DNA from 3 places in the Frateuria sp. GZRR35 genome. Region 3 is predicted to be linked to each of the others. Evidence: predicted binding sites of a transcription regulator. Region 3 holds the regulator's gene; each other region holds the start of a gene.
What was found. The regulator HrcA, encoded in region 3, represses chaperone genes, less so after heat shock. The targets are predictions, from matches to a motif close to TTNGCACTCNNNNNNNNNGAGTGCNAA.
Positions count from the first base shown of each region.

Region 1: rpoH (RNA polymerase sigma factor RpoH) is a predicted target of HrcA. The motif match lies at 4,123-4,149, and genes of this name have one in related genera.
Region 2: groES (co-chaperone GroES) is a predicted target of HrcA. The motif match lies at 4,991-5,017, and genes of this name have one in related genera.

Region 1 is NZ_JBHZGL010000005.1:37,463-48,017, reverse strand. Features, by position in the region: gene ACFWZ3_RS07720 (DEAD/DEAH box helicase) at 1-230, shown strand, start outside; gene ftsE (cell division ATP-binding protein FtsE) at 508-1,185, shown strand; gene ftsX (permease-like cell division protein FtsX) at 1,182-2,153, shown strand; gene ACFWZ3_RS07705 (response regulator) at 2,428-3,261, shown strand; gene ung (uracil-DNA glycosylase) at 3,258-3,974, shown strand; gene rpoH (RNA polymerase sigma factor RpoH) at 4,178-5,029, shown strand; gene dinG (ATP-dependent DNA helicase DinG) at 5,262-7,367, opposite strand; gene ACFWZ3_RS07685 (EAL domain-containing protein) at 7,587-10,532, shown strand.
Region 2 is NZ_JBHZGL010000017.1:2,884-13,438, forward strand. Features, by position in the region: gene accB (acetyl-CoA carboxylase biotin carboxyl carrier protein) at 1-58, opposite strand, end outside; gene aroQ (type II 3-dehydroquinate dehydratase) at 115-558, opposite strand; gene ACFWZ3_RS16105 (TlpA family protein disulfide reductase) at 778-1,302, opposite strand; gene ACFWZ3_RS16110 (protein-disulfide reductase DsbD family protein) at 1,307-3,493, opposite strand; gene ACFWZ3_RS16115 (DMT family transporter) at 3,567-4,463, opposite strand; gene cutA (divalent-cation tolerance protein CutA) at 4,524-4,862, opposite strand; gene groES (co-chaperone GroES) at 5,072-5,365, shown strand; gene groL (chaperonin GroEL) at 5,490-7,133, shown strand; gene ACFWZ3_RS16135 (PLP-dependent aminotransferase family protein) at 7,302-8,639, opposite strand; gene ACFWZ3_RS16140 (LysE family translocator) at 8,657-9,286, opposite strand; gene ACFWZ3_RS16145 (YciI family protein) at 9,466-9,807, shown strand; gene ACFWZ3_RS16150 (ABC transporter ATP-binding protein) at 9,969-10,555, shown strand, end outside.
Region 3 is NZ_JBHZGL010000003.1:201,783-212,337, reverse strand. Features, by position in the region: gene carA (glutamine-hydrolyzing carbamoyl-phosphate synthase small subunit) at 1-829, opposite strand, end outside; gene ACFWZ3_RS05600 (2OG-Fe(II) oxygenase) at 1,041-1,736, shown strand; gene ACFWZ3_RS05595 (sodium:calcium antiporter) at 1,741-2,841, opposite strand; yybP-ykoY riboswitch at 2,836-2,977, opposite strand; gene dapB (4-hydroxy-tetrahydrodipicolinate reductase) at 3,082-3,876, opposite strand; gene dnaJ (molecular chaperone DnaJ) at 4,135-5,268, opposite strand; gene dnaK (molecular chaperone DnaK) at 5,377-7,293, opposite strand; gene grpE (nucleotide exchange factor GrpE) at 7,412-7,933, opposite strand; gene hrcA (heat-inducible transcriptional repressor HrcA) at 8,017-9,072, opposite strand; gene recN (DNA repair protein RecN) at 9,190-10,555, shown strand, end outside.

The sequences.
Region 1 (10,555 bases), on a different contig from region 3:
GCCGCCGCGGTGGACGTGGCCGCCGCCGCGAGGGTGGCGAGAACGCCGCGCCGCAGGCCCAGGCAACGACCGAGAATCGTCCGCCGCACGGCGAGCGCAAGCCGCCGCGCGAGCGTAGCGCCGGCCCGTCCCGTCCGTCGCGCCAGGTGACCGTGCAGTCGGGCGTGGAGTCGACCGGCAAGAAGCCGGGCTTCTTCCGTCGCCTGACGCGCCTGTTCACTGGGCGCTGAGCTTTGATCCTTCTCCCTTCCGGGAGAAGGTGCCCCGCAGGGGCGGATGAGGGGCCGGGGCTCGCGATGGGCTCCGTCAAAGCCTCGCTTCGACGTAACCGTGCCGCAGGGGTGGCCCCTCACCCCAACCCTCTCCCCGGCGGGGAGAGGGAGCTTGGTCCGTGGCAACCTGGTGACCCTCAAGGAAGCGGGGGCTTCTTCCGCGCGCGACGGGCACCAACCGCACCAGGCATTCCCGTATCCTTTGCCTCTGGTGCGGGACAAGGAACCACACGCGGTGATCCGCTTCGACCAGGTGAGCAAGCGCTACGAGGGCGGCCATGAGGCGCTCTCGCAATTGTCCTTCGAGGTGGCGGCGGGCGAGATGGCCTTCGTCACCGGCCATTCCGGCGCCGGCAAGAGCACCCTGCTCAAGCTGATCGCGCTGATCGAGCGCCCCTCGCACGGGCAGATCGTGGTCGACGGCCAGGCGCTGGCGAAGGTCGGCCGTGGCGGCATCCCGAAACTGCGGCGTCGGCTGGGCATGGTGTTCCAGGACCATCGCCTGTTGATGGACCGCACCGTGTTCGCCAACGTGGAACTGCCGCTGCTGATCGGCGGCATCGCGCCGGCCGAACGCAGCCGCCGTGTACGCGCCGCGCTGGAAAAGGTCGGCCTGCTTTCGTACGAGCGGCAGTTGCCCGATTCGCTGTCCACCGGCGAGCAGCAGCGCGTTGGCATCGCCCGCGCCATCGTCGCGCGCCCGGCGGTGCTGATCGCCGACGAGCCGACCGGCAACCTCGATCCGCAACTGGCGGTGGAGATCATGGGCCTGTTCGCCGAGTTCCAGGACATCGGCACCACCGTGCTGGTGGCCAGCCACGACCTGCCGCTGATCAAGCGCATGCACAAGCGCGTGGTGGTGCTCGACCACGGCCGGCTGGTGGCCGACATCCCGGGTGAGGAGGTGCTGTGAACGCGCCTGCCGTCACCGAAAAGGCCGCGCCGCGCAGCGAGCGCAGCCAGTCCCGTCGCCTCGCCGGCTGGCGCGAGCACCACGGCTGGAGCGCGGCGGCGAGCCTGCGCCGGCTCGGCGGACGCCCGCTCGGCACATTGATGACCGTGGCCGTGCTCGGCCTCGCGCTGGCGCTGCCGCTGGCGTTCTACCTACTGCTGGCCAACCTGCAGTCGATGGGTGGCGCGCTGGGCCAGAACCCGGCGATCAGCGTGTTCCTGAAGGCCGACCAGGCCGGCCCGCAGGCCAATTTGCTGGCCGGCGAACTGCGCAGCCGGTCCGACGTCGCCGGCGTAACCATCAAGACGCCGCAACAGGGCCTGGACGAACTGGCCAACCTGCAGGGCTTCTCCGGCGCCGTGCACGCGCTGGACGATGCCAATCCGTTGCCGTGGGTGCTGGTGGTGCAACCGAAGGCGGGGCTGGATGCCCCGGCGGTGGACGCGCTGGTCGAAGCGCTGCGCGGCGAGCGCGCGGTCGAACTGGTGCAGGACAGCAGCCAGTGGCGACAGCGACTGGACGCACTGCTAGGCGTCGGCCATCGCGTGGTGCTGGTGCTGGCCGCGTTGCTCGCGCTGGCGGCGTTGCTGGTGGTGGGCAACACCGTGCGCACCGATATCGCCAGCCGCAGCGAGGAAATCGGCGTGTTGATGCTGCTGGGCGCAAGCCGCGCCTTCGTGCGCCGCCCGTACCTTTATGCCGGCGTCTGGTACGGCTTGTTCGGTGGCGTGCTGGCCTCGCTGCTGGCGCTGGCGATCGAACTGGCGCTGGCCGGCCCGGCGGCCGAACTGGACCGCGCCTATGGCGGCAGCCTCAGCCTCGGGGCGCTGCCGTGGTGGCTGCTGCTGGCCGTGCCGCTGGCGTCGGCGGTGCTGGGTTGGATCGGTGCGCGACTGGTCAGCGCACGGCAGTTGCGCAAGGCTGCGTAGGAGCCTGGCCGGCAGAAACGTCCGAAGCGAAAAACGGCCGCAAGGGGATGGACCTTTTGATCCGTTGTCGCCCCATAGTCGTTCCATCGGCCTGCAAAGGGCGAAATATGGCCCGCGCCGCTGCTTTTGCAGCCCGGAACGTATCTACCGCGGAGACTGCCCTGGGCGCCGGACGCCTTAGTGATCGCCTTCGCACCCGTGCAAGGCGCGATGATGCAAGATAGCCTTGGGTGCGCGCGGGGCGCACACGGGGTTCGATGTGGATGGGTGGGGCATGAATGCAGAGGTTGGCAGCCGCGCCGGCACCGCGCCGCGGGTGCTGGTAGTCGACGGCTCCAAGGTGGTGCGCCAGCTGATCACGCGCGTGCTCAAGGCCGAATTGCCGGAGGCCGAGCTGGTCGATTGCGGTAGCGGCGCCGAGGCGCGCGCGCTGATCGAGCAGGGCCCGTTCGACTTCATCACCATCGCCCTGCGCCTGCCCGACATGGACGGGCTGGAACTGGCCCGCCACGTGCGCGAATCGGCGCAGGCCTATGTGCCGATCGTGGTGGTCTCCGGCGACGTCGACGCGCGCCTGCACAAGCGCGAGCTGGGCGACGTTACCGACTACTTCGACAAGTCGCTCGGCTTCCAGGCGCTGGCCGATTTCATCCGTGGCTACGTGCGTCCGGAGGCGACCGCCGAGGGCACCGTGCTGTACGTGGAGGACAGCCGCGTGGTGGCGCTGGCCACCCGCCGCATGCTGGAGAAGATCGGCCTGACCGTGCGCCATGTGGTGAGCGTGGAGGACGCCCTCGCCATGCTGGAAACCGACCGCGCGCAAGGCCAGATCGGCGCGGACGTGGTGCTCACGGACGTCAGCCTGAAGGGCGAGCTGACTGGCGGCGATCTGCTCGAGCGCATCCGCAGCCATTTCGGCTACGGCAAAGGCGAGCTCCCCGTACTGGTGATGACCGGCGATGAAAATCCGGCCAACCAGGCCGCGCTGCTGAAGGCCGGCGCCAACGACCTCGTCGAGAAACCGGTCGAGGAAAAACTGCTGGTGACCAAACTCCTGTTCCAGTTGCGGGTGGCCAAGCACCTGCGCGCCCGGGCGCAAGACGCGTGAGCGAAACGGCCGACGCCGAACGCGTCCGCCTAGAGCCCTCCTGGAAGGCGCACCTGGGCGATTACCTGGAGCGCCCGGACATGCGCGAGCTGGCGGAATTCCTGCGTGCCCGGAAGCGTGCCGGCAAGGTGCTCTATCCGCCGGGCCCGGAGATCTTCAACGCCTTCGCGCACACGCCGTTCGACAAGGTGCGCGTGGTGATCCTGGGCCAGGACCCCTACCACGGCCCCGGCCAGGCACACGGATTGTGCTTCTCGGTCCGCCCGGGCGTACCGGTGCCGCCCTCGCTCAACAACATCTTTGCCGAGATCGAACGCGACCTCGGCATTCCGCGGCCCGGCCATGGCTGCCTCACGCCCTGGGCCGACCAGGGCGTGCTGCTGCTCAACAGTGTGATGACGGTCGAGCAGGGCCATGCCGGTGCGCACCAGAACAAAGGCTGGGAAGGCTTCACCGACGCCGCCATCGAGGCGTTGAACCGCGAGCGCGAAGGCCTGGTGTTCCTGCTCTGGGGTGCCTACGCGCAGCGCAAGGGACGGCTGGTCGACCCCAACCGGCACCTGGTGCTGAGCTCGGTGCACCCCTCGCCGCTGTCGGCGCACCGGGGCTTCATCGGCAACGGCCATTTCTCGGCCGCCAACCGCTACCTGGAAAGCCACGGCCAGGCGCCGATCGACTGGTCGCTGCCGCCGCGTTCGGAACTGGCCGCCTGACCGCTGCAAGGCGCGGCCACCAGTTCACGGCCGATAGATCGCCCGTGTGAACAATGGCGGCATGACCGGATGGCAGAGGGTTGGCTAGCCCACCCATATTGCTGTACGATTCGGTACAATAAATCCCGCAGCTGAACTTTTCGCCCTTTTAGCACTCCCAACAGTGGAGTGCTAAGCTGCGATTTACTTGCCGGAGGTTCCACATGTCCCAAGCCTTGGTGACCGCCAACCTGCCGATCCCCAGCGTCGTTGGCAGCCTGGATGCCTACATTTCCGCCGTGCACCGCATCCCGGTGCTCAGCCACGACGAGGAGCAGGCGCTAGCGCGCCGCTTTGCCGACGAAAACGATCTGGGTTCGGCCAAGAAACTGGTGATGTCGCACCTGCGTTTCGTGGTCCACGTGGCCCGTGGCTATTCTGGCTACGGCCTGCAGTTGGGCGACCTGATCCAGGAAGGCAACATCGGCCTGATGAAGGCGGTCAAGCGCTTCGATCCGGACCAGGGCGTGCGCCTGGTCAGCTTTGCGGTGCACTGGATCCGCGCCGAGATGCACGAGTTCATCCTGCGCAACTGGCGCATCGTCAAGGTCGCCACCACCAAGGCGCAGCGCAAGTTGTTCTTCAACCTGCGCAAGAGCAAGAAGCGCCTGGGCTGGATGAACGCCGAAGAAGTGCGCGTGGTGGCCCACGATCTGGGCGTGCCCGAGGCGACCGTGCGCGAGATGGAATCGCGCCTGTCCGGCCGCGACATCGGCTTCGAGGCGCCGGCCGATGCGGACGACGACGCCAAGCCGGCGCCGGAAGCCTTCCTGGTGGACGATGGCGCCGATCCGTACGACAACGTGTCCGACGCCGATCAGGCCGACAACCAGTTGGAGACGCTTTCCAGCGCGCTTTCGAAGCTGGACGAGCGTTCGCGCGACATCATCCAGCGGCGCTGGCTCAACGAGAACAAGGCCACGCTGCAGGACCTGGCCGACGAGTACGGCGTCTCGGCCGAGCGCATCCGCCAGGTCGAGGCGAACGCGATGAAGAAGATGCGCGCGTTGTTCTGAGCGTAGCCGCGCAAGCAAACGGCAAAGCGGCCCTTTCGGGCCGCTTTTGCTTTTTGCGATCCCCGCTGACCGGCACTGTCGCTAGTTCGAGCATCCGCCATGCATGTGTCAAAGCGTATCCAGCATGGAGCGCCATCGCCCTCGCGGTTGCAAGGCCCACGCTGGGACGCCTGCGCCGCGTCGCGACACCCGTGGGAAGAAGTCGCGAGATAAGGGTGGGCTTGCCCGCGCTCTATGCGACGCGCTCGATCACCCGCTGGAACGGCGGCAACGCACGTAGCATCCCGGCGCCGTAGCGCTTGGTCACCACGCGCCGATCCAGCAGCACGATGCGTCCACGGTCCGTCTCGCTGCGAATGAGGCGACCGCAATACTGCGTGAGCAGGCGGGTAGCTTCCGGAATGCTCACTTCCAGGAACGGGTTGCGTCCGCGCGATTCCAGCCATTCGGCGTAGGTCGCCCCGACCGGGTCGGTCGGCACCGCAAACGGCAGTTGGGTGATCACCACCGTTTCGCACAGCTTGCCGGGCAGGTCCAGGCCTTCGCCGAAGGAAGCCAGGCCGAACAGCGTGCTGCCCTTGCCCGATTCGACGTCGGCGATGTGTTCGGCGATCAGCTGCGCCTTGCCGAGCGAACCTTGCGCGCGCACCTTGCGCACCTTGTCGATCGGCAGCCGCTGCAGCACGCGGTCGAGCTTGGCGCGCGAGGTGAACAGCACCAGGTTGCCCGCGTTCCAGTCCAGGTGTTCGGCGAGCCAGTCGCAGATCGCCTGCGCATGGGCTTCGCGCGCGTCCGGCAGCACGTCGATCGCCGGCACTTCCAGCCGCGCCTGCGCGGCCAGGTCGAACGGCGAGGGCAGGCTCAGGGTGACGGCGTCGTCGGGCAGCCCCACGGCATCGGCAAAGCCCCGGAAATTGCCGCCTGCGCTAAGCGTGGCCGAGGTCAGTACCACGCCGCTGGCGTTGTTCCACAACACGTGGCGCAGCAGGCCGCCGGCGGAGACCGACGAGGCATGGCAGACCAGCTGCTGGTCGCCGGAAAGCGTTACCCAACGCGCCAGCGGCGGCGCGTTGTCCGCATCATCCCCGGCCCAGGCGCGCCAGGTGCGTTCCTGCCGGTCCAGCCGCTCCAGCGCCATGCCCAGTTCGCGCGCCAGGGCTTCCTGGGTCGGGCCGCCGTCGGTCATCTCCACCACCGCGCGGCGCACGGCAGTGAGCCAGCGCTGGATCTCGGCCGTCTGCACGTGCAGTGCCTGCGCCTGCAGCACCCAGTCCTCGGGCAGCTGGCCGAGCGAGCCGCGGTACATCGGCTCGTTCTCGGCCGGGTCGGGCAGCCAGGACAGACGGATGGCCTTTTCCAGCTCTTCCAGTCCATCGGAGAGTTCCTGCAGCTTTGCATCGCCGGCGTCGAGCGCGAGCTTGCCCAGCGACTCCTTGTCGGTCAGCGAATAGGCGGCATGCACCTGCCTGGCCAGTCGGCTCAGCTGGCGTACGCTGGCGCCGAGGTAGACCTCGGCCGCGCCGCGGTCGATCGCCTTGGACGGCACGTGGTGCGCCTCGTCGAACACGTACAGCGTCTCGCTCGGCTTGGGCAGGATCACGCCGCCCCAGCCTTCGTCCTCGCCGGGCATGGTCAGGTCGGCCAGTACCAGGTCCTGGTTGGCGACGATCACGTCGGCGTCCGCTACCGCGCGGCGCGCGGCGAAGAACGGGCACTGCATGAAATGGATGCACTTGCGCCCGGTGCAGCCGCCGGCGCTGGTGGTCAGCATCGGCTTGAGGAAGTCGCCGACCGGCTCCGGCGCGGCGTCCATGTCGCCGTTCCACTCGCCCCGCTCGAACGCGCCGGCGAGCTTGGACAGGGCCTGCTTGTCGCGCTCGGCCGGGGGCTTCGACCACAGCGCGAGATCCGCATCGAACCCCAGGCCCAGCTGGCTGGCTTCGGCGCCCATGCTTTGGCGTGCCATCGCCAGGTTGCGCGGGCACAGGTAGCGGCCGCGGCCCTTGGCCAGCGCGACCTTCGCCTCGCTGCCGTCGAGCTTGAGGTAGAGCGGGATGTCGCGCTCGACCAGCTGTTCCTGCAGCGCCACCGTGGCGGTGGCGATCAGCAGCTTCTTCTTCTGCGCGCGGGCCACTTCCATGCCGGCGATCAGGTAGGCCATCGACTTGCCCGTGCCGGTGGGCGCCTCGACCACGGCCGCGCCGCCCTCGGCCGCCAACGCCTTGGCCACCTCGGCGATCATCCGGCCCTGCGCGGCGCGCGGGCGGAAGCCGGGCAGGCCTTCTTTCAGGCGCGCGTAAGCGGCGCGGATCGCGTCCTTGGTGGCATCGGTGAGCATCGGGCGATTCTAGCCCGCGGGGCGGGGCTCCGCCGGGCGTGGCGCCACATGCACGTGGCTCAAGATAGGTTCGCGATGGTCGATCTTATGGTATGCATCACGAGTGGGCTGGAGCCGGGGGCATGACAGGAACTCCATGAAACGGCGCTGTTGCAGGGCAGGGGCGCATGAGCAGGCCGGTCGCTGCGGTGACGGGCTCCGCCGCCGTGGGGTGCCTGCATGAGTTCCCCCCGCGCCACCCCGCTTGAACCTTCGCAGGGGGGCGAAGCCGGCTGGCTGGCGCGCCTGGTGGGAGCGACCACGCCCGCCGAGGTCGCCACCGTGGTCGCCGCTTTCGCGCAGGAACAGGCCGGGTGCCGCCACGCGGTCGTGGCCTGGGCCGGCAGCGGCTTGCCGCGCACCTACAGCAGCAGTGGCCGGCCCGATCACGCGCGCATCGACCGCGCCCGGACCTTGCTGACATCCAACGCCAGGGGATCGGTACGCCAGGGGCAGGAGCTGCTGGTGCGGCTGCTGCCGCAGGAGCGTGCGTTCCTGATGCTCGAGGTCGAGCGCGGCCAGGCCCCGGAGCCCTTGCTGGGCCAGCTTCAACCCTTCCTGGAACTGGCCGGCCCGTACCTGCAGCGTGCGTTGAAGCTGGCCGACCTGGAGGACTCGCACAAGCAACTGGTGCGTTCGGAAGTACTCCAGCGCGCGCTGTTCGCCATCTCCGACCTGGCTGGCTCGGACCTGGACATGCCCGAGATGCTCAAGCGCATCCACGGCATCATCAGCACGCTGATGTATGCGGAGAATTTCTTCATCGTACGCAGCGATCCGCAGCATGGCACGATGCGGTTCCTCTACTACGCAGACATCGAAGACACCGACGCACCGGACACCAGCCACGACGTGCCGCTGGAAAGCCTGCGCAACTCCATGACCTGGCACCTGCTCACCGGCGGCAAGGCGCTGATGGGCAGCCTGGACCAGATCAGCCGACAGGTGTCGGGCATCTTCGCCCCCTCCGGGCCGGAGGCGGTGGACTGGCTGGGCGTGCCGATGCTGCGCGATGGCCAGGTGCACGGCGCGCTGGTGGTGCAGAGCTATCAGGCCGGCATCGGTTTCTCCGAGGACGATCGCGCGCTGCTGGAGTTCGTCGGCAGCCACGTGCTCACCGCGCTGGAACGCAAGCAGAGCAAGGACGAGCTGGAGGAGCGCGTGCGCCTGCGCACGCAGGAACTGGCCGAGGCCAACCGCGGCCTGCAGCAGGAAGTGCTCGAGCGCCAGCGTGCCGAGCGGTTGCAGGCGGCGCTGTTCCACCTGGCGCAGCTGGCTACCGCCGACATCGACGAGAACGAGTTCTACGAGCGCACGCACGCGGTGGTCGGCGAGCTCATCAACGCGGAGAACTTCTTCATCGCGCTGCTCTCGGACGACCGCCAGAAGCTGGTGTTCCCCTATTACGTCGACGCCGGCGTGCGCAAGGCGCAGGAGCGCCCGCTGGGCCGTGGCCTGTCCGAGTATGTGCTGCGCGGCGGGCAGCCCTTGCTGGCCTTCCAGGAAGACACCATGGAGCTCGCGCGCCGCGATGAGGTCGACCTGGTCCGCGTGGGTCGGCCGGCGGTGTGCTGGCTGGGCGTGCCGCTGCGGGTCGACGAGCAGGCGATCGGCCTGGTCGCGGTGCAGAGCTACACGCCCTCGATCGACTACGACCAGGCCGACCAGGAACTGCTCACCTTCGCCGCGCTGCAGATCGCCAACAGCATTCATCGCCGCCGCGCCGCCGTGTCGCTGCAGCGCGCCTACGCCGAGCTGGAACAGCGCGTGGCCGAGCGCACGTCCGAGCTGCGCCAGGAGATCACCGAGCGCGAGCGCGTGCAGAGCCAGCTCAAGCACGAGGTGATGCACGACGCGCTCACCGGCCTGCCCAACCGCGGTTTCCTGCGCGACCGGCTCGAGCGCGTGCTGGCGATCCTGCAGCGCGAGCCGGGCCGGCGCTGCGCGCTCTTGTACCTGGATGTGGACCGCTTCAAGGTCATCAACGACAGCCTCGGCCACCTGGCGGGCGACGCCTTCCTGAAGGAGATCGCCCGCCGCCTGCACGACTGCGTGCGCGAGCCGGACGTGGTCGCGCGGCTGTCCGGCGACGAGTTCGCGATCCTGCTGGAGGACATCGACATCCCCGCCGCGGCGATCGCGGTAGCGCAACGCGTGCTCGACGCGCTGAGCGTGCCGATGCAGGTCGCCGGCCGCGAACTGGCGCCCTCGGCCAGCATGGGCATCGCCATCGGCGACAACACCTACGTCACCGCCGACGAGGTGCTGCGCGATGCCGACATCGCGCTGTACCGGGCCAAGGAGCAGGGCCGCAAGCGCTACGAGCTGTTCGACGAGACACTCGCCAAGAACGTCATCGACGTGCTGACCATGGAAGGCGAACTGCGCCAGGCGCTGGCACGCGACGAGTTCGAGCCTTACCTGCAACCGTTCTGCCGGTTGGCCGATGGCGCGGTAGTGGGCTACGAGGCGCTGCTGCGCTGGAACCATCCGAAGCTGGGCGTGCTCGGGCCGGCCGATTTCCTCAAGGTGGCGCACGACAGCGGCCACATTGAATCGATCGACTGGCGGCTGTTCGAGCGCGGCTGCGAGCGCTTCCTGCAGCTGGCCGACAAGAACACCTTCCTGACCTTCAACGTGTCCGCGCTGCACCTGCGCCACCGCGACTTCGACGCCCGCCTGGTGCGCTTGCTCGAACGCACCGGCCTGCCGCCCTGGCGGCTGATCGTGGAGGTCACCGAAGGCTCGCTGCTGGACAACCCCGAACAGGTGCGCACGATGCTCGAGCGCCTGCGCGCGATCGGCGTGGGCGCGGCGCTGGATGATTTCGGCACCGGCTATTCCTCGCTGAGCTACCTGCACTCGCTACCGCTGCGCATGCTCAAGATCGACCGTGCGTTCGTGCATGCGCTGGGCGAAGACGAGCACACCACCGCGACCACCGTGGTCGCCGCGATCCTGGCACTGGCGCGTGCGCTCGACATCCAGGTGATTGCCGAAGGCATCGAGACACCCGCCCAATGCGAGGCGCTGCTCGGCATGGGCTGCGAACTGGGGCAGGGCTATCTGCTCGGCCACCCGGCGCCGATCGGGGCGTGGCTGGGGCGCGAGGGCCGCGCCGACTGAGAGCTCTGCTCCCTCGCCCCTCC
Region 2 (10,555 bases), on a different contig from region 3:
CCGCGAGGTTGGATTCCTCGAGCAGGTCGATCAGCTTCTTGATCTTGCGCAGATCCATGGGAGTGCCTTCTTGTTCGGGGCCGCGCGGGCGGCCGGTCGGGTCTTGATGGGAAATCAGGCCGGCGCGAGCCGCTGCAAGGCGGCCTCGAGCGCGAGCGAATAGCTGTTGGCGCCGAAGCCGCAGACCACCCCCACCGCCAGGTCGGACAGGTAGGAGTGCCGGCGGAACGGCTCGCGCGCGTGCACGTTGGACAGGTGAACCTCGATGAACGGGATCGCCACAGCCGCCAGAGCGTCGCGCAGGGCAACGCTGGTGTGGGTGAAGGCGGCCGGGTTGATCAGGATCCAGGCGATGCCTTCGTCGCGCGCCTGCTGCACGCGCTCGATGAGGGCGTGCTCGGCGTTGGACTGGAAACTGGCCAGTTCATGCCCGGCCGCCTGCGCCTGGTGGGCCAGTCGCGCGTCGATGTCCGCGAGCGTGTCGCGCCCGTAGACTTCCGGCTCGCGCGAGCCCAGCAGGTTGAGGTTGGGCCCGTGCAGGACCAGCAGTTTCGCCACGCGACACCTTGGCAGCCAGCCGGAGCATTCCGGCGAGGGGCGAAGTGTGCGCGCCCTTTGCGATGTTGTCCACTTCGCCGCAGTTCGGCGATGTTCGACGGAGAACTGCCGCACAAACCGTGCGTGGGCGTATGTGGGCCAGACCCAGTAGGAGCGCACCTGTGCGCGACCCGGACCATCACGGCGCGCCGGGCCTGCCGGTCGCGCACCGGTGCGCTCCTACTGGGACCCCTCGCCCAGCCAGCGCTCGAGCGTGGCCGCATCCAGCATCCCGGCGTGGCTCGCCAGCACCGTGCCGTCGGCGTCGAGCAGCACGCTGTAGGGCAGCACGCTGGCGCCATCACCCAGCTGCCGCGCGCTGTCGGGGTCGTCCAGCCGGCCGAGCAGGATCGGGTAGTTGACCGGATAAGCCTCCAGATAGGCGCGCACGTTCTCCGGCGTATCCATGGCGATGCCGACCACGGCCGGACGATCGCCGCCGAAGCGGGCCTGTGCGGAGGCCAGGGCCGGCATCTCCTTCAGGCACGGGCCGCACCAGCTGGCCCAGAAATTGACCACCACGCGTCGACCGGCGTAGTCGGCGAGGGTGTGCGGGCGCCCTTCCAGGTCGGGCAGCTGCAGCGATGGCACCGGCTGGCCCACCAGGTCCGGCCCGCGCCGCTCGCGCGAGGCGTGCTGCAGCCAGCCGCCGGCTGCGGCGGCGAGCACCGCCAGCGCCAGAATGAGCCAGCTCGCCCGGGTCATCATCTCAGCGCGCCGCCTCGGTCAGGGCCTGCTCGACCAGGCTGGAGGTAAGCACCGTCGGCAGCTTGCGCCCCTCGCCACCGCCGCGCGGGAACACCACGTACAGCGGCACGCCCGGCGAGTGGTACTGCTCCAGGAAAGCGGCGATGGTCGGATTGACGTCGGTCCAGTCGCCTTTCATGTAGACCGCGCCGGTGCGCTGGAGCAGCGCACGGAACGCGGCCGTGTCCAGCACCGTGTGCTCGTTGGCCTTGCAGGTGACGCACCAGTCGGCCGTCATGTCGACGAACACCGGGGTGCCGGCGGCGCGCAGTTCGGCCAGCTTTTCCGGGCTGTAGGCGACCGTGCCCGTATCGGCCCGCGCCGCGCGTACCGGGGGCGGCAGCTGTGCCAGCCCGTACAGCGGCGCCGCGGTGGCCAGCAGCGCCAGCAGCACCGGTGCGCGCACCAGGCCGGCGCGGCCGCGGCTGCGTTCGAACCACCACAGGGTCAGCGCCAGGAACACCCCGGCGACCAGCAACAGGCCGACCGCGTCGGCGCCGCGCTGGTTGGCCAGCACCCAGGCCAGCCAGGCCGCGGTGAGGTACATCGGGAAGGCGAGCAACTGCTTGAGCGTCTCCATCCAGCGGCCCGGCCGCGGCAGTCGCCGCGCCAGCGCCGGCACGAAGCCGACCGCCAGGAACGGCAACGCAAGGCCGAGCCCGAGCGCCAGGAACACCAGCAGCGCGGACGCCGCCGGCGCGGCGAACGCGTAGGCCAGCGCACTGCCCATGAATGGCGCGGTGCAGGGGCTGGCCACCACCACCGCCAACACGCCGGTGAAGAAGTCGCCGGCCATGCCGCCGCGGGAGGCGAGCCCCGCGCCGGTATTGCCCAGCGAGGCGCCGAACTGCACCAGCCCGGACATCGACAGGCCCACCGCCAGCATCACCAGCGCCAGCACGCCGACCAGCAGCGGCTGCTGCAGTTGTGTGCCCCAGCCGAGTGCGTGGCCGGCCGAGCGCAGGGCCAGGATGGACAGTCCCAGCGCCACGAAGCTCAGCAGCACGCCGGCGGTGTAGGCGATCGCATGCGCCCGTGCGCGGGCCGGGCTCTCGCCGCTTTCCAGCAGGCCGACCGCCTTGATCGACAGCACCGGCAGCACGCACGGCATCAGGTTGAGCACCAGGCCGCCGCCGAGGGCGAGCAAGAGCGCGAGCCACAGGCTGGTCTGCAGCGGACCTTGCGTCGCCGAGGCCGGCGGCGCCTCGGGGGCGGTCGCGGTCGGCGTGCCAGTCGCCGGCACCGCGCTACCCAGCTCGACGTCCAGCGCGCGCGTCATCATCGGGTAGCACAGGCCGCCGTCCTGGCAGCCCTGGAAACTCGCCTCGAGCGTCAGGCGCGAGCGGCCGTGGAGATCCCCGGCGACCGTGACCGGCAGGTCCAGCTCGCTGAAGTACACGGTCACGCTGCCGAAGTGCGGATCGTCCTTGCGCGTGCCGGCTGGCCACTGTGGCGTCAGTGTCAGGCCCTGGCCGTCGCGCAGCTGCAGCCGGGTCTGGTCGCGATAGAGGTAGTAGCCCGGCGGCATCGTCCAGCGCAGCAGCAGGTGGTGCGGATCCTGCGCCAGGGCTTCGAGCCTGAAGGCCTGCTCCGCGGGCAGCGGTGCGTCGTTGCCTGCGGCGCCGTGGGTGGCGCCGAGCTTCTCCAGCGCGGCGCCCAGTGAGCCGCCACCGGTCGCACCAGCGGCTGCCGGCAGCGGCAGGTCCAGCTGCTCGGTATGCGGCGGATAGCAGATCTTCGGATCGACCTCGTGGCAGCCCTGGAACTGCACGCCCAGACGCAGCCGCGTGGTGCCCGGCGCCACCGTATAGGGCACGCTGGCCTCGATCGCGTGGTGGTAGATCTCCACGTCGCCCAGGTACTCGTCGTGGTGCTTCTCGCCGTCGGGGAAGGTCGGTTCGCCGAGGGTCACGCCATCGGCCGGCTTGAACTTCATGCGGCCACGGTAGAGGTAGTAGTCGGGCGCGATCTCCCAGTGCAGCTTGAGTAGGCCCGGGGTGGAGGCGTCGGCCGAGAGCTCGTAGGCCTCGGTGACCGGCAGCAGGCCGTCGTCTTCCTGTGCGAACGACGGACGCGCCAGTGCGGCCAGGCACAGGAGCAGCATCAACAACGGCAGGCGGGCGGCCAGGCGGCCGATGATCGGGCGCATCGCGTCTCCAGCGGCACGGGGCGGGAGATCCATTATGGACCCATCACGCCCAGGGCCCCCGGCGGTTGCGGCCTTATGTCTCCTCGACCGCCAGCGCCGGCACCGCGCGCCGCGGACGCACCAGCCCGGTGGTGAGCGCCGTGCCAAGCAGGATCACCGCGCAACCGGCGAGCATGCGCATCGTCACCGGCTCGCCCAGCAGCAGAGCGCCCCACAGCACGCCAAAGGCGGGGATCAGGTAGGGAATGACCATGATCCGCTGCGCGCCCACGCGCGCCAGCACCCAGAAGAACAAGACGTAGGCCAGCGCCGTGCACAACACGGCCAGTCCTGCCGCCGCCAGCCACGCGTGCATCGGCGGCGGCCGGGTCGGCCAGGCCAGCACGGTGGTCGGCAGCAGCACCAGCGCGGCGACCATGTGGCTGCCGATCGTCACCACCAGCGGGTTGACGCTCGCCAGGCGCAGGTGCGAGTAGTGCACCGCATAGCCGTAGAGCACCGTGGCCGCCACGCAGGCGAGCAACGCCATGCCGGCGCCCGGAGCCACTGCGAGGCTGCCCTGGGCCAGCCAGAGGATGCCCGCGAAACCGGCCGCGAGCCCCGCGCCACGCCAGGCGTCCAGCCGCTGGCCCAGCCACAGCCAGCCGATCAGCGCGGCGAACATCGGCGTCATGCCGTCGATGATCGAGGCGAAGCCCGCCGGCAGGCTGCGCGTGGCGAAAGTGAACAGCAGAAAGGGTAGCGCCGAGTTAGTCAGCCCGACCACGGCGATCGGCCACCAGTGCTCGCGCCATTCGGCCAGGCGCCGGCGCGAAGCCAGCAGCGGCAGGAAGCACAGCGCCGCGCCGATCGCGCGCAGGCCCGCCAGCGGCAGCGCGTCGAAGGCACCGGCGCCCATGCGCATGAACAGGAACGAGCCACCCCACAGGGCGCCCAGCGACAGCAGGACGGCGTAGTCGATCTTCTTCATCTTGGGGGGGGCGGGGAATGGGGGAGGACAAGTCTGCCGGAGTCCCGCTGACAAGGGTTGTCAGCAGTCTTGCGGCCGCTCGCCGGTGGCCTCTCGGACCCAGGCCAGGTAAGGCGCGTGGGCGTGTTCGATGGGTACGGCAATGAGTTCGGGCAGCTCGTATGGATGCAGCGCAAGCAGGCGCGTGCGCAGGGCCTCGAAGCGGGTGGCGGTGGTCTTGATGAGCAGCAGATGCTCGCTGTCGGTAGTGACCGCGCCCTGCCAGCGGTAGGTCGAGGCGATGCTGGGCAGGCGGTTGACGCAGGCGGCGAGGCGCTCGGCCACCAGCGTTTCGGCGATGCGCGTGGCGCTGTCGGCGTCGGGGCAGGTGCAGTAGCAGAGCAGGACGGAGGCGGGCATGGCGAGCCATGGTAGCCGCCTGCGCGCAAGGATGGCGTTGGCGAAAACCTGTAGGAGCGCACCTGTCCCCCCACCTGCTGAGCCATTCGCGTTCCAGCCCCTTGCAGGGGCCGGTTGCGTCCGTAGAATTGGCACTCACCATCACCGAGTGCTAACAGCGACCCGGTGATCCTTCACCTCTTTCAACCCGAACTAGTGGAGTTCCATCCATGAGCAAACTGCGTCCGCTGCACGATCGCGTCATCGTCAAGCGCCTGGAAGAGGAGCGCGTCTCCGCCGGCGGCATCGTCATCCCCGACAGCGCCACCGAGAAGCCGACCCGCGGCAAGGTCATCGCCGCCGGCACCGGCCGCATCCTGGAAGACGGCAACGTCCGTCCGATGAGCCTGAAGGAAGGCGACACCGTGCTGTTCGGCAAGTACGCCGGCCAGGAAATCAAGATCGACGGCGAAGAGCTGGTCTTCCTGAAGGAAGACGACATCGTGGCTGTGATTGAAGGCTGATCGTTCGGCGGTTTTGGCTGAGCGCGAGAAAAGAGCGCGCACGCCAGTCGCCTTCGGCTCCTTCTTGTACCCCTTTCGCGGAATTTTCCGTACCTAATTTCAAAATTTTTCAAGGAAAAATTTTATGGCAGCCAAAGAAGTCCGCTTCGGCGAAGACGCCCGCTCGCGCATCTTGAAGGGCGTGAACACCCTGGCCAACGCGGTCAAGGTCACCCTGGGTCCCAAGGGCCGCAACGTCGTGCTCGAGAAGAGCTTCGGCGCCCCGACGATCACCAAGGACGGCGTGTCCGTCGCCAAGGAGATCGAGCTGGCCGACAAGTACGAGAACCTCGGCGCGCAGATCGTCAAGGAAGCCGCCTCCAAGACCTCCGACGTCGCCGGTGACGGCACCACCACCGCCACCGTGCTGGCGCAGGCGTTCATCCAGGAAGGCTTGAAGGCGGTCGCCGCCGGCATGAACCCGATGGACCTCAAGCGCGGCATCGACAAGGCCGTCGTCGCGGCCGTGGGCGAGCTGAAGAAGCTCTCCAACCCCACCGCCGACGACAAGGCGATCGCCCAGGTCGGCACCATCTCGGCCAACTCCGATTCGAACATCGGCGACATCATCGCCACCGCGATGAAGAAGGTCGGCAAGGAAGGCGTGATCACCGTCGAGGAAGGCTCGGGCCTGGAGAACGAGCTCGACGTGGTCGAGGGCATGCAGTTCGACCGTGGCTACCTGTCGCCGTACTTCATCAACAACCAGCAGTCGCAGCAGGTGGAACTGGACGACCCGTTCATCCTGATCCACGACAAGAAGATCTCCAACGTCCGCGAACTGCTGCCGATCCTCGAAGGCGTCGCCAAGGCCGGCAAGCCGCTGCTGATCGTCGCCGAGGAAGTCGAGGGCGAGGCGCTGGCCACGCTGGTGGTCAACACCATCCGCGGCATCGTCAAGGTCGCCGCCGTCAAGGCCCCGGGCTTCGGTGACCGTCGCAAGGCGATCCTCGAGGACATCGCGATCCTGACCAACGGCCAGGTGATCTCCGAGGAAGTGGGCCTGCAGCTGGAGAAGGCCACCATCAACGACCTGGGCCGCGCCAAGCGCGTGGTGATCACCAAGGAAAACACCACCATCATCGACGGCGCCGGCGAAGCCGAGCGCATCCAGTCGCGCATCAGCCAGATCAAGGCGCAGATCGAGGAGACCTCCTCCGACTACGACCGCGAGAAGCTGCAGGAGCGCGTGGCCAAGCTGGCCGGCGGCGTGGCCGTCATCAAGGTCGGTGCCGCCACCGAGGTCGAGATGAAGGAAAAGAAGGCCCGCGTCGAAGACGCCCTGCACGCCACCCGTGCGGCGGTCGAGGAAGGCGTGGTGCCTGGCGGCGGCGTCGCGCTGATCCGTGCGCTCAAGGCTGTCGAGGGCCTGACCGGTGACAACACCGACCAGAACCTCGGCATCGCGATCACCCGCCGCGCGCTGGAAGCGCCGCTGCGCGCGATCGTCGCCAACGCCGGCGAAGAGCCCTCCGTGATCCTCAACAAGGTCAAGGACGGCTCGGGCAACTTCGGCTACAACGCGGCCACCGGCGAGTTCGGCGACATGGTGCAGATGGGCATCCTGGACCCGACCAAGGTGACCCGCACCGCGCTGCAGCACGCGTCGTCGGTTGCCGGCCTGGCGATCACCACCGAGGCGATCGTGGCGGAGCTGCCGAAGAAGGAAGAGCACAACCACGGCGGCGCCCCGGGCGGCATGGGTGGCATGGGCGGCATGGACTTCTAAGTCCCCAGCTCACCGCTGTATCGAAGAAAGCCCCGCCCCGCGCGGGGTTTTCTTTTGCCCGGCTGTTTTTTTGTAGGAGCCCGCTTGCGGGCGATGCTCCTGGCTCGGATAGACATCAGGACAGGAGCATCGCCCGCATGCGGGCTCCTACAAGGCAACGGCGGTGCGCTAACCGGGCTGGGGGCCGTGCGCGAGCAGGTGCGCCAGCGCCTCCAGCGCCTCGCGCAGCTGGGCACTGGAGGCGGTCGAGGACAAAGCCAGGCGTACGCCGGCCCATCCGCGCACGCCGGCGAGGCGGAACTCGGCATCCGGCGCCACCGCCACGCCGTGCCGGCGGGCGTGGAAGGCGAACCGTTCGGCATCCCACGGTTTCGCCAGCGGCAGCCAGCCGTGCGTGCCGAATACCGGCGCACGGTAGCCGTGGCCACCCAGCAACGCCGCTGCGATCGCCTGGTGCTGCATTGCATCCTGCCGGCGCGCCTGAACCAGTTCGTCCATCAGGCCGGTATCCAGCCAATGCGCGGCGATCTCGGCCAGGACGGGCGAGGCCATCCACACGGCGGCGCGCAGGTGCCGTCGATAGCCATCCGCCAACGCGCGCGGCACGTGCACGAAGCCCGTGCGCAGGGCGAAGCCGGCGAGTTTGGACAGCCCCACGATCAACAGCGTGCGCTCGGGCGCCAGCGTGCACAGCGGCGTGGAGGCGGGGTCCAGCGGAAGTACGTCATCGTCTTCGATCACCCACAAGTGGTGCTTTTCGGCGAGGGCTGTCAGCTCGCGCCGCCTTTTTGCGCTCCAGTGAAGCGCCAGCGGATTGGAACAGCTGGGCGAGGCGTACAACGCGCGCAGTCCGCGCGTGACGGCCAGCGCCTCCACGGCCTCTGGCCGTGGGCCTTCGGCATCCACGGCGACCGGCAGCAGACGCGCGCCTACAAACTCGGCCGCCGCGGCGAGGCCGGGGTTGATCAGCGGCTCGCAGGCCATGCCGCCGCCCTCCCCGACAGCACTGCGCAAGGCGACCAGCAGGCCCGCCTGGGCCCCGGGGGTGATGAACGTGCGGTCCGGCTCCGCGGCTATCCCCAGCGTGGTCAGCCACTGTGCGGCCGCCTCGACATGCTGCGCCGCTTCGCTGGTCTGGCCGGCGCGGTCGAGCAGGGCGTGTGCACGTCCTTCGGCGAGCCGTGCGAAGGCATCGCGCAGCAGCGCCGACGCATTGAGATGGCGTGGCACCAGCGGCGCGTTTATCGCCAGGTCGTGCAGGTCCGCGGCCGGCGCTGGGCCGGGTGGCGCGGCTGGCCGTGCCACGACCGTGCCGCTGCCCACCCGGGCGTGCAGCCAGCCGCGCCGCGTGGCTTCGGCGTAGACCCGCGTCACGGTCGCGACCGACACGCCCCAGCGTCGCGCCGCGGCGCGCTGCGAGGGGGCTGGCTGGCCAGGTTGCAGCGTGCCGCTGGCGATCTCGCTCTCGAGCGTACGCAGCAACTGTTGCCAGGTCGGAACCGTCATGCCGCCATTTTCGCAGCTCAGCGGTCGACCAGCGGTACCAGTGCAAGCAGCACCGCGACCGTCACCAGGCAGGCGCCGGAGCCAGCCTGGCGCAGACGCACGGCGCGTGCCGAATGCGCCAGCCGTCCGGCCGCCGAGGCCATGACGGCATAGGCGCCCAGTACCGGCAGCTCGATCGCCACGCACAACGCGGCGAGCAGCGCGTACTGCGGAACCAGCGCGTGGCCCGGCGCGACGAACAAGGGCAGCAGCGCGCCGAAGAAGATGATCGACTTCGGATTGGCAAGCTGCCCGATGAGGCCTTCGGTGAACGGTCGCGCGGCGTTGACGGCGGTGCCCGCGGGCGCGCTGTCGCCGGCAGTCCAGGCGTCGTGCATGGCGGCCAGCCCTCGCCAGGCAAGGTAGGCGGCACCGACCAGCTTCAGCGCGTGGAACGCAATGGGCGAGGTGCGCAACAGCAGGCCCACGCCCAGCCCCGACAGGGAGAGGTAGCACACGTTCGCGAGCTGGATGCCCAGCGCCACGCGCAGCCCGGCCAGGGTGCCGCGCGCCATGGCGTGCGAGGCGGTGAGCAGTACTGCCGGGCCGGGGGTGATCGCGAACAGGCCCTGCAACAGGGCGAAGGCGAGCAGCTTCTCGTGATGCATCGACGTGGCCTCGAAGGGAGCGTGCGCATGGTCGCGGGCAGCCCCCCGGCGGCGCGCGAGGTGTGGAGGAGAAGGCACGAAGTGTCCCAGGACACTTGCGCGGTTTGCCCCGGGCAGGCGCGCCGCCCGAGGCCGCGGTCGGCAGGCTTGTCGGCCTCTGCAGCCCAAGGAGCCCACCGATGTCCGACCCCGGCCTTTGCCATGTGCTGGTGATCTACGAGCCGGCCGAACGCTATCCCTGCGGCACGCCCACGCAGGTGGCCGAGGCGCTGGCGGCCATGCCTGAAATGGCCGTGCACATGGCGCGGCTGGGTGAGGCGGCCGCGCGGGGCGAGATCCTGCTGGGCGGTCCGGCGAGCGGGCTGGATGGCCTGCCGCAGGGCGGGATGGTGGTGTTCCGCGGGCTCGACACGGCGGCCGTGGCAGCGTTCGTGGCGGAAGACCCGGTCGTGCGCGATGGGATCGAGCGGGCGCGGGTGTGTCGGTTCGAGCCCGTGCCGGGGTTGGCGCCGCCGGGCTGACCGGCGAGACCTTGCCTGCGGCGAAGGGGCCCTTCGATTTCGGTGCTCGCGTCTGCGCTCGGGACGAACGGCGCGGGTGCGGGTGCGGCGTCGAATCGTGCCTTCACCGCACGGCGCGCGCCCTTGCGCCAGAATGTCCGGCCCATTCCCCGGACCCACCCATGCTCTTCCGCTGGTTCGAATCGCTGATCGATCCGTTCAAGGATCCGGCCGACGTGATGCCCCCGGGCACGCCCGGGCGCTTCTACCTGTTCTACCTGCGCCAGGTGTGGCCGATGTTCGCCGCGGTGCTGGTGGTGGGCTTCTTCGTCTCGGTCATCGAGGTGTCGCTTTTCGCCTTCATCGGGCGGCTGGTGGACATGGCCAAGGTGGCCGAGGGCGCGGCGTTCTTCCAGCGGCACGGGCGCGAGCTGGCCTGGATGGCGTTCGTGGCGCTCGTCGCGCGGCCCGTGTTCAACGCGCTGCACGACCTGCTGGTCAACCAGGCGATCGTGCCCAACGTGACCGCGCGCATCCGCTGGCAGAACCATCGCTACGTGATCCGCCAGAGCCTGTCGTTCTTCCAGAACGATTTCGCCGGCCGCATCGCCAACCGCATCATGCAGACCGGCAGTTCGCTGCGCGAGTCCGCAGTGCAGATTGTCGATGCGATCTGGTACGTGGCGATCTACACCGGCAGCGCGATCGTGATGTTCGCGCAGGCCGACGCCTGGTTGGCTGCGCCACTAGTGGTCTGGCTGCTGCTGTA
Region 3 (10,555 bases):
CCAGCGCCAGGCCCATCAGCTGGTGACCCAGGCAGATGCCGAACAGCGGAATCTTCGCTTCCAGAAATGCCTTGGTCGCCGCGATGGCGTAGTCGCACGCGGCCGGGTCGCCCGGGCCGTTGGAGAGGAACACGCCGTCGGGCTTCATCGCCAGCACGTCAGCGGCGGGCGTCTGCGCCGGCACCACGGTGATGTCGCAGCCGTGGCTGGCGAGCAGGCGCAGGATATTGAGCTTGGTGCCGTAGTCGTAGGCGACGACCTTGTAGCGCGTGGTCGGCTCGGTGAACGCGGCGCGGTCGAGGTTGTACACGCCTTCGGTCCAGCGGTACGGCTCGCGCACGCTGACCACCTTGGCCAGGTCCATGCCGTTGAGGCCCGGGAAGGCGCGCGCCTTGGCCAGGGCCGTCTCGGCGTCGATGCCCTCGCCCGCCAGAATGCAGCCGTTCAGCGCACCCTTGTCGCGCAGGATGCGGGTCAGGCGGCGGGTGTCGATGCCGGCGATCGCCACGATGTTCTGGCGCGCCAGGTACTCGGGCAGGCTCTCGGTGCTGCGCCAGTTGCTCGGCCGGCGCGGAACATCGCGCACGATCAGGCCGGCGGCCTGCACGCGCGTGGACTCGGCGTCGGCCGGGTTCACGCCGGTGTTGCCCACGTGGGGATAGGTCAGGGTGACTATCTGGCGGGCATAGGAGGGATCGGTGAGGATCTCCTGGTAGCCCGTCATCGCTGTATTGAAAACCACCTCGCCGACGGTTTCGCCAGTCGCGCCCACGGCGTGGCCGTGGAACACGCTGCCATCTTCGAGGGCAAGCAGAGCGGGAATGGGCATGGGGGAGCCGCCTTTAGGTGCAGCAAAGTCCGCAAGCCGCTGCTAGCAGGCTTGTGGACCTTGGGTCGGAAGAAGTCTCGGGCGGGTCGCAATGATAGGTGCGAGGGCCGATTCTGTCCACCGCGTGAAGCGTGAACAAGACATCCACAAGGGCCTCTGCGTGTGCTCGGTGCGCGCTAAACTGGTCGGTACCCGGCCCACGAAGGCGTCCATGAAAGCCACCGTCCTGCTTGATCCTGCCCGCCTCGACCGCCCCGACACGGACGTGCGAAAGGAACCGTTTCCGTTCCTGATCGCCCACGGCCAGCTGCCGGAAGATGCGCGCAATGACCTGGATCGCGACTTTCCCCGCTACAGCAGCGCCGGCTTTTTTCCCTACGATCCGGTCGATTGCGGCCCGTCGATCAACGCCCTGGTGGCCGACCTCACCGCGCCGGCCTTCGCCAGTGCGATCGGCGAGCGGCTGGGCATTCCGAATCTGGGTGAGTACCCCACGCTGGTAACGCTGTGCCGCTACCTCAACAAGCGCCACGGCACGATCCACACGGACAGCAAGTCCAAGGTCGCCACCGCCCTGCTCTACCTCAATCGGCAGTGGACGGATACCAGCAATGGTTGCCTGCGCTTCCTGCGCCGCATCGACGATATCGACGACCTGGTGGCCCCCGAGCTGACGCCGCTGTACGGCGAGTTCGCGGTGTTCAAGCGTTGCGAGAACTCCTTCCACGGCCACTTGCCCTTCGAGGGCGAGCGCCGGGTCATCCAGGTCGCCTGGCTGACCAGCGAAGAAGAAAAACTGCGCAAGACCCGGCGCGGCAAGTTCTCGCGGGCCTTCAAGAAGCTGGTCGGTGCGCTGGACCGCCGTTTCGGCGCCGGGCGCGACCGCAGCGCCGCGCACCGGGGCTGATCCTTCAGGCCAGGTGCCAGACCACGAACGCGGCGAACACGCCGTAGAGCAGGCCCACCGGTACCAGCCAGCGCGCCTTCACATGCCCGCGCTGGAAGAGCCACCACAGATAACCGACCGCCACCGTGGTCAAGGTGCCCGCCACGATCAGCGGCAGGTCGAACAGCCACGGCGTGAAGAACAGTGCCAGCGAACTGGGAATGGTCGCCTGGATCATCATGGCGCCGGAGATGTTCGCCAGCGCCAGCCGCTCCTTGCCCTGGCGGACCCAGATCAGCGCATTGACCGTTTCCGGCAATTCGGTCGCCACCGGGCTGAGAACCAGCGCCACGACGTGTGCGGACAGGCCAAAGGCCAGCCCGATCACCTCGATCTGCGTCACGAAGATGCGCGATGCGATCGCGATCACCACCAGCGCGAGCCCACTCTGGGCGACCACGCGCCACATCGCCGGGTCGGCCGCGCGGGGTTGGAACTTCAGCGGTTCGAGCTCCTCCTCGTCAGCCGCCATGTCGCCGGCCTTGAGCTCGCGCCAGACGTACAGGCCGTAGGCGCCGATGAACAACACACCCAGCCACGGCTTCAGCGCGAACGCGACCAGGCCCAGTGCGCACTTGACCACGAAGATGGAAAGGAACCAGCGCTGGTCGCGCGCGAGCCGCGCGTGGTCGACCTTCACCACCGCATCGGGTCGTCGCAGTCGGTGTCGGTTACTCCACAGCGCGATGCCGACGACCGCATAAGCGATAGTCCCCAGCACGAGCGGCCCGCCCAGGGCGGCACCGACGCCGATACCCCGTTGCTCGGGCGTATGCCCGAATACCACCGCAATAAAGGTGACGGCACTCTCGGGCAATGCGGTGCCGAAGGCGGCGAGCACCGTACCGGTCGCCGTGGCGTCGAGTCGAAACTTGCGGCCCAACCATTCGATACCGTTGACGAAATACTCGCAGGCGGCATAGATCGCGCCGGCGGAGAGCAGGAACCACAAGGCGGTGAGCATCAACACATGATCCGGCCGGGCGAGCGGAAAACCGATGGCGCGACGATGCGGCCCGCCCGGCAGGGGTTCGAGCGCATCGTGGCCAAAGGTCTCGCCGGGCACGCGCCTCGCCGGGCTCCGGCGGTGCGGCCATCCACGCCATGGAGCGTTGGCTCCAAGTCTGTTGACGCGGATTCCTCGGGGAACGAAGGCGCAGGACCTTCGGGGGTGAGGATGGCTACTCCCCAATGACAACGGGCGAGATGGTAGCGGCGAGGCGCAAGCGGGACAAGCAGCGCCGATGCAGGGCTGCGCACCACGCCAGGCCCGCATGGCATGGTGGGCTGAAGCCCGCCCTGCGGATCAGCCGTCCAATCGGGCAGCCAGCAGTGCCTCGAGGTCGTAGGCGCCGGGCGGCTGCCCGTGCAGCCAGTGAGCCGCCTCGATCGCACCGCGCGCGAAGATGCTGCGATCGGTCGCGCGGTGGGTCAGCTCCACACGCTCGCCGGCGCCGATGAGCATGGCGGTGTGTTCCCCCACGATGTCGCCGCCGCGCACCACGGCGAAGCCGATACTCCCAACGCGGCGCATCCCCTCGCGCGGGCCGGTGACGCCATCCTGCGCAAGCGTTGTGCCGCGTGCCGCCGCGGCGGCCTCGCCGAGCGACAGCGCGGTGCCCGAGGGCGCGTCCGTCTTGCGAAGGTGGTGCGCCTCGACGATCTCCAGATCCCATTGAGGCAAGGCCGCGGCGGCCTGACGGAGCAACCGGGTGAGTACGGCCACGCCGAGGCTGAAATTGCTCGCATGGATCAGCGGGATGCGCGCGGCCGCTTGCTCCACGCGCGCCTTGAGCGCGGCGTCGATCCCGGTGGTGCCGCTGACCAGCGCCACGCCGTGGGCGGTGCAGTAATCCAGCGCGGAGGCCAGCCCAGCTGGGCCACTGAAGTCGATTACCGCGTCCAGCCGATCCTGTGGCCACTCCGCCTGGAAGCAGGGCGAGGCGCGGTCGTGCCAGGCGCGGTCGCCCAGTTGCAGCATGCCCGGCCCGGTGAGTGCGCCGGTGACCTCGAAGCGGGCGTCGTCATGCAATAGATCGAGCAATACGCGTCCCATGCGGCCGGTGGCGCCGTTGACGGCGAGGCGTAGCGGTCGGGTCATCGCGTGGTTCCCTGCGTACTGGAACGCGTAGCGTAACCGGGAGGGAAAGGATGCGCATTCGCCATGCTTTGCCTCTCTCCCCACGGGGAAAGGTGCCGGGCCTGCGACAGGACTGGCCCGAGCCAAGGCCGCAGCCCTTGCCCACCAAGAGCCACTGCTGTCTTCGAAGGACAAACTCCCCTCTAGCTCTGCCCCTCACCCCAACCCTCTCCCAGAGGGGCGAGGGTTGGGGTGAGGGGCAGGCACTCGTGCATGGCTTTACGAGGTGACGCGGGAGAGGAAGTCCTTGACCCCGTCGACCCAGCTCTTGGCGCGCGGTGTATGGGCGTCGGCGTCGCCTCCGCTGAAGGTGGCCTCGAGCTGCTCCAGCAGCTCGCGCTGCTCGCGGGTCAGGCGTACGGGGGTTTCCACCATGACACGGCAGATCAGGTCGCCTACGCGACCGGAGCGGACCGATTTCACGCCGCGCCCGCGCAGGCGGAACGTCTGGCCGGTCTGGGTTTCCGGCGGGATCGACACCGGTACTTCCCCTTCCAGCGTGGGGACCTTGAGCTCGGCGCCCAACGCCGCTTGCGAAAAGCGGATCGGCACTTCGCAGTGCAGATCGTTGCCGTCGCGCTGGAAGATCGCGTGTTCCCGTACACGCACGTCCACGTATAGGTCGCCCGCCTCGGCACCGGCCGGACCGGCTTCGCCCTGGCCCGAGAGCCGGATACGGTCGCCGTTGTCCACGCCGGCCGGAATGTGCACCGACAGCGTGCGCCGCTCCTCCAGCAGGCCTTCGCCGCGGCAGGCCTTGCAGGGCTTCTCGATCGTCTGGCCGCTGCCGCCGCAATGCGGGCACGCCTGCTGGATCGAGAAGATACCGTTCTGCATGCGCACGCGGCCGTGGCCGTGGCAGGTCTTGCATTGGGTGGTCTTGCCGTCGGCCGAGCCACTGCCGTTGCAATGGTGGCAATTGACCTGGGTCGGGATCTCGATCGTCTTCTCGACGCCGAAGACCGCTTCTTCCAGATCCAGCTCCATCACGTAGCGCAGGTCCGCGCCGCGGCGCGGCCGGCCGCGACCACCACCGCCCATGCCGAAGATGTCGCCGAAAATGTCCCCGAAGATGTCGCCCATGTCGCCGAAGCCACCGCGGCCACCCATGCCGCCCTCGAAGGCGGCGTGGCCGTGCTGGTCGTACATGGCACGCTTCTGCGTGTCGGAGAGGACCTCGTAGGCCTCCTTGGCCTCCTTGAACTTCTCCTGCGCGGTGGGATCGTCCGGGCAGCGGTCCGGGTGGTACTTCATCGCCAGGCGGCGGAAGGATTTCTTCAGCTCGACCTCGGTAACGGTGCGCTCGACGCCGAGCACCTCGTAGTAATCACGCTTTCCCGTTGCTGCACTCATGACTTCAACCACACCCCTGATCCAGATCTGGCCGCCCGATCAACAGACAGCCCGCGCGACATGATAGCCGGCGCGGGCTGTCTCATCGGCTCGGTCGCGTTCCCTCGATTACTTCTTCTCGTCCTTGACCTCGGTGAACTCGGCATCGACCACGTCGTCGGGCTGGGCCGAGCCGCCGCCCGGTGCGGCCTGCGGGCCGGCCTCCGCGCCGCCGCCCTGGGCCGCGGCGTAGAGCGCCTGCGCGGCCTGCTCGAGCTTCTCCATCTTGGCCTCGATCTGCGCCTTGTCGTCGCCGTCCTTGACCTTCTCAAGCTCGGACAGCGCTTCCTCGATCGAGCCGATCTGCCCGCCGACCTTGCCGCCGTGCTCCTTCAGCGCACTGCGGGTGGCGTGCACCAGTTGGTCGGCCTTGTTGCGGGTGGCGACGAGCTCGTGGAACTTCTTGTCCTCTTCCTTGTTCGCCTCGGCGTCGGCGACCATCCGCTGGATCTCCTCCTCGGACAGGCCCGAGCCGGCCTTGATCTCGATCTTCTGTTCCTTGCCGGTCTTCTTGTCCTTGGCCGACACGTGCAGGATGCCATTGGCGTCGATGTCGAAGGTGACCTCGATCTGCGGCATGCCGCGCGGCGCCGGGTCGATGCCGGACAAGTCGAAGCGGCCCAGCGACTTGTTCGCGCTGGCGCGCTCGCGCTCACCCTGCAGCACGTGCACGGTCACTGCAGTCTGGTTGTCATCGGCGGTCGAGAAGGTCTGCGCGGCCTTGGTCGGCACGGTGGTGTTCTTCTCGATCAGCTTGGTCATCACGCCACCCATCGTCTCGATGCCGAGCGACAGCGGAGTGACGTCCAGCAGCAGCACGTCCTTGACCGAGCCACCCAGCACGCCGCCCTGGATCGCCGCGCCCACGGCGACGGCCTCGTCCGGGTTGACGTCCTTGCGCGGCTCCTTGCCGAAGAAGTCCTTGACCGACTCCTGCACCTTGGGCATGCGGGTCTGGCCACCGACCAGGATCACCTCGTTGATGTCGGATACGCGCAGGCCGGCGTCGTTGAGCGCGATGCGGCACGGCTCGATGGTGCGCTTGACCAGGTCTTCCACCAGCGCCTCCAGCTTGGCGCGGGTCAGCTTGATGTTCAGGTGCTTCGGACCGGAGGCATCGGCCGTCACGTACGGCAGGTTCACCTCGGTCTGGTGCGCGGAGGAGAGCTCGATCTTGGCGCGCTCGGCCGCGTCCTTCAGGCGCTGCAGCGCCAGCGGGTCCTTGCGCAGGTCGATGCCCTGGTCCTTCTGGAACTCGTCGACCAGGTAGTCGATGACGCGCTTGTCGAAGTCCTCGCCGCCGAGGAAGGTGTCGCCATTGGTGGCCAGCACCTCGAACTGCTTCTCGCCGTCGACTTCGGCGATCTCGATGATCGACACGTCGAACGTACCGCCGCCGAGGTCGTACACCGCGATCTTGCGGTCGCCGCCCTTCTTGTCCAGCCCATAGGCCAGCGCGGCCGCGGTCGGCTCGTTGATGATGCGCTTGACCTCAAGACCCGCGATGCGGCCGGCGTCCTTGGTCGCCTGGCGCTGGCTGTCGTTGAAGTAGGCCGGCACCGTGATCACCGCCTCGGTCACCGGCTCGCCGAGATAGTCCTCGGCGGTCTTCTTCATCTTCATCAGCACCTTCGCGGAGATCTCCTGCGGCGCCATCTTCTTGCCGTCGGAGGTCTGCACCCAGGCGTCACCGTTCTCGTGGGCAACGATGCCGTAAGGCACGATGTGCAGGTCCTTCTGGACCTCGGCGTCGGTGAACTTGCGGCCGATCAGGCGCTTGACCGCATAGAAGGTGTTCTTGGGGTTGGTCACGCTCTGGCGCTTGGCCGGTGCGCCGACCAGCACCTCGTTGTCCTTGCTGAAGGCGACGATGGACGGCGTGGTGCGATCGCCCTCGGCGTTCTCGATCACCTTCGCGCTGCTGCCATCCATCACGGCGACGCAGGAATTGGTGGTACCCAGGTCGATGCCGATGATCTTGCCCATAGTGTCTAGCTCCAATGCTTTCTAGGCGGCCCCCGCGGCCGCGATGGTTTTCCAGATGGTGGCCCGCGCCCGGCGATTCAATGCCGCGGGGCCGCATGTGTGTTCAGCGAGTGATGCGTCAGTCTCTGGCGACGGCGACCAGCGCCGGACGAAGCAGCCGGTCGTTGAGCACGTAACCCTTCTGCAGCACGTTCACCACGGTGCCGGGCGACTTGCCGGGCGCCTCGACCATGCTCACGGCGTGGTGGCGTTCCGGGTCGAGCGGCTGGTCGACCGGATCGACCTGCACCAGGCCGTGGCTCTCGGCCACCTTCAGCAGCGCCTTCAGGGTCAGCGCCAGGCCTTCGCGCACGGCAGCCGCGTCGCCGCTTTCGATCGCCAGGCCGCGCTCCAGGCTGTCGTAGACCGGCAGCAACTCGTTCAGCAGCTTCTCGTTGGCGAAGCGGCGCGCCTGTTCCAGGTCGCGATGCAGGCGTCGGCGCTGGTTCTCCAGCTCTGCGTGTTCGCGCAGCACCGATTCGCGCAACTCCGCGTTGCTCGCCTCAAGCTCGGCGATCCGTGCCTGCAGGGCGTCGGCCCCTTGCGCTTCCGGGGAGCCGGGTTCCTGCACCTGGTCCGGCGTCTGCTCGTTGTTCTGCATGCGTTACTCCCAAAGACAAGTCCGGACCGGCACCTCCGTGCCGGCCGCCAAAAAAACGCGGGAAACCCGCCCTCCGGGGGCGGTTATAGGGACGTCGCGGCGCGATTCAAGGCGTCGCTGAGCAATCCGGCGGTCGCCTGCACCACCGGGATCACCCGGTCGTAGGCCATGCGGGTGGGTCCGATCACGCCGACCGCGCCCAGCATGCGGCCCTGCACGCCGTAGCTGGCGGTCACCACGCTGCACCCGTCGAGCGCCGCGAAACCCGATTCCTCGCCGATGAACAGGCGCACGCCCGGCGCCCGGGCGCACACCTCCATCAGTTGGAGCAGTTCATTCTTCTTCTGGAAGGCCTCGAACAGCTCGCGCAGCCGGTCCAAGTCGGCCAGCTCGGCGTAGCCCATGAGGTTGGTCTGCCCACTGACCAGGACGTCATCCCCACCGCCCTGCGGCGCGAAAGAGGCCGCCGCGAGCTCTGTCGCACTGGCGACCAGGCGGTTGAGTTCGCTGCCCGCCTCGCGCAACTCACGCAGTAGATGGCTGCGGATGTCGTCCACGCGAAGTCCGGCGAAGTGCGTGTTGAGGTAGTTGGCTGCCTGCTCCAGCTCGCGGCTGTCCAGCGGTTTGGCCAGCTGCACGATGCGGTTCTGCACCTGGTTGTCGGAGAACACCAGGATCACCAGCACGCGTGCGTCCGGCAGCGGCACGAAGTCGATGTGGCGCAGCGGAAAATCGCCCTGGCGCGGCACCGTCACCACGCCGGCAAAGTGGGTCATCGCCGAAAGCAGCGTGGATACGTTGCCCAGCAGGTCGCGCGTGGTCGTGGGACCGGGCGGCAGCTCGCGCTTGAGCCGCGCCATGTCCTCGCGCGGCAGCGGTTGCAACTCGATCAGACTGTCGACGAACAGGCGAAGCCCCCTTGGCGTGGGCACGCGTCCGGCCGAAGTATGGGGTGAAGCGACCAGACCCGCTTCCTCCAGGTCCGCCATGATGTTGCGGATCGTCGCCGGGCTCACGTCCAGGCCCGAAGAGCGGGACAGCGTGCGCGACCCCACCGGCTCGCCATCGGCCAGGTACTGCGCGATCAGGGTGCGCAGCAGGCGGCGGGCGCGGGCGTCGAGGTCGTGGGGTCGGGTCATGCGCTGTGGCAAACGGTGAGACGGAACAGAAATAAGGTGTCGCCGCCGAGTTTGCAAGAACGCCGGCCGCGGCGGTAGCCGCGCCGCGCGCCCATTCTGCCCGTACAATTCCACGCCATGCTTACTTCCCTGTATGTCCGCCATTTCGCCGTCGTCGAAGAGGCCGAAGTCACCTTCGGCCCGGGCCTGACCGTGGTCAGCGGCGAAACCGGCGCCGGCAAGTCGCTGCTGGTCGACGCGCTGATGCTGCTGGCCGGCGCGCGCGCCGACAGCGGGATGGTGCGCGAAGGCTTCGATCGCGCCGAACTTATTGCGGAATTCGACCTCTCCGCCCTGCCCGAAGCCCGCGCCTGGCTGGCGCGGGAGGAACTGGACGACGAAGGGGCCTGCCAGCTGCGCCGCGTGGTCCGCGCCGAGGGCAGCTCGCGCGCCTGGATCAACGGCCGCCCGGCCAACGCCAGCCAGCTCGGCGAACTGGCCACGCTGCTGGTGGAGATCCATGGCCAGCACGAACACCAGGCACTGCTCTCGCGCAGCCACCAGTTGGACCTGCTGGACGCCTACGCCGGGAACGAGGAACAGGTCGTGCAGGTGCGCGCGCTGGCCACGCAGTGGCGGGAGCTGGGCGCGCGAATCCGCAAGCTCAGCGGTGGCGACGACCGCGAGCAGCGGCTGGAACTGCTGCGTCACGAAGCGGACGATCTCGAACGCTGGGCATTGCCGCCGGCGGAGCTGGCCGAACTCGAGGCGAGCCACAAACGCCTGGCCAACGCCGGCCGGCTGGCCGAGGGCGCCTCGGGCGTGGTCGAACTGCTCGATGGCGACAGCGAATTCGCGCTGCGCCGCGCGCTCGGACGCGCGCACGGCGAGCTGGGCAAGCTGGCTGCACTCGATCCGCGCCTCGCGCCGCTGCTGGAACTACTCGACAATGCCGAGATCCAGCTCGGCGAAGCGTCCGACGGACTCTCGCGCTACGCCCAGGACGTCGACCTCGACCCCGAACGCTACGCCGAGGTGGACACGCACCTCACCCGGCTGCATGAACTGGCGCGCCGCCACCGTCTGCCGGTCGCCGAGCTGCACGAACGGCTTGGCGCGCTGCAGACGGAGCTGGCCGAACTGGAAGGCGCCGGCGACGCGCTCGAGCGGCTCGCCGCCGAGCGCGCGCGACTGGAGCGCGATTACGCCAAGGCCGCCGATGCCCTGGGCCTCGCCCGCCGCACGGCGGCCGCGCGCCTGGGCGAGGAAGTCAGCGCATTGATGGGCGAACTGGGCATGGCGGGCGGCCGGCTGGTCGTCGAACTCGAGCCGGTCGACGGCGACGAACCCGACGCGCAGGGTCGCGATCGCTGCGAGCTGCTGGTCAGCGCCAATCCCGGCCAACCGCCGCGCGCATTGCGCAAGGTCGCTTCCGGCGGCGAGCTGGCGCGCATCAGCCTGGCCATCGAGGTGGCCACGCTGGGCAAGGACACGATCGGCTGCA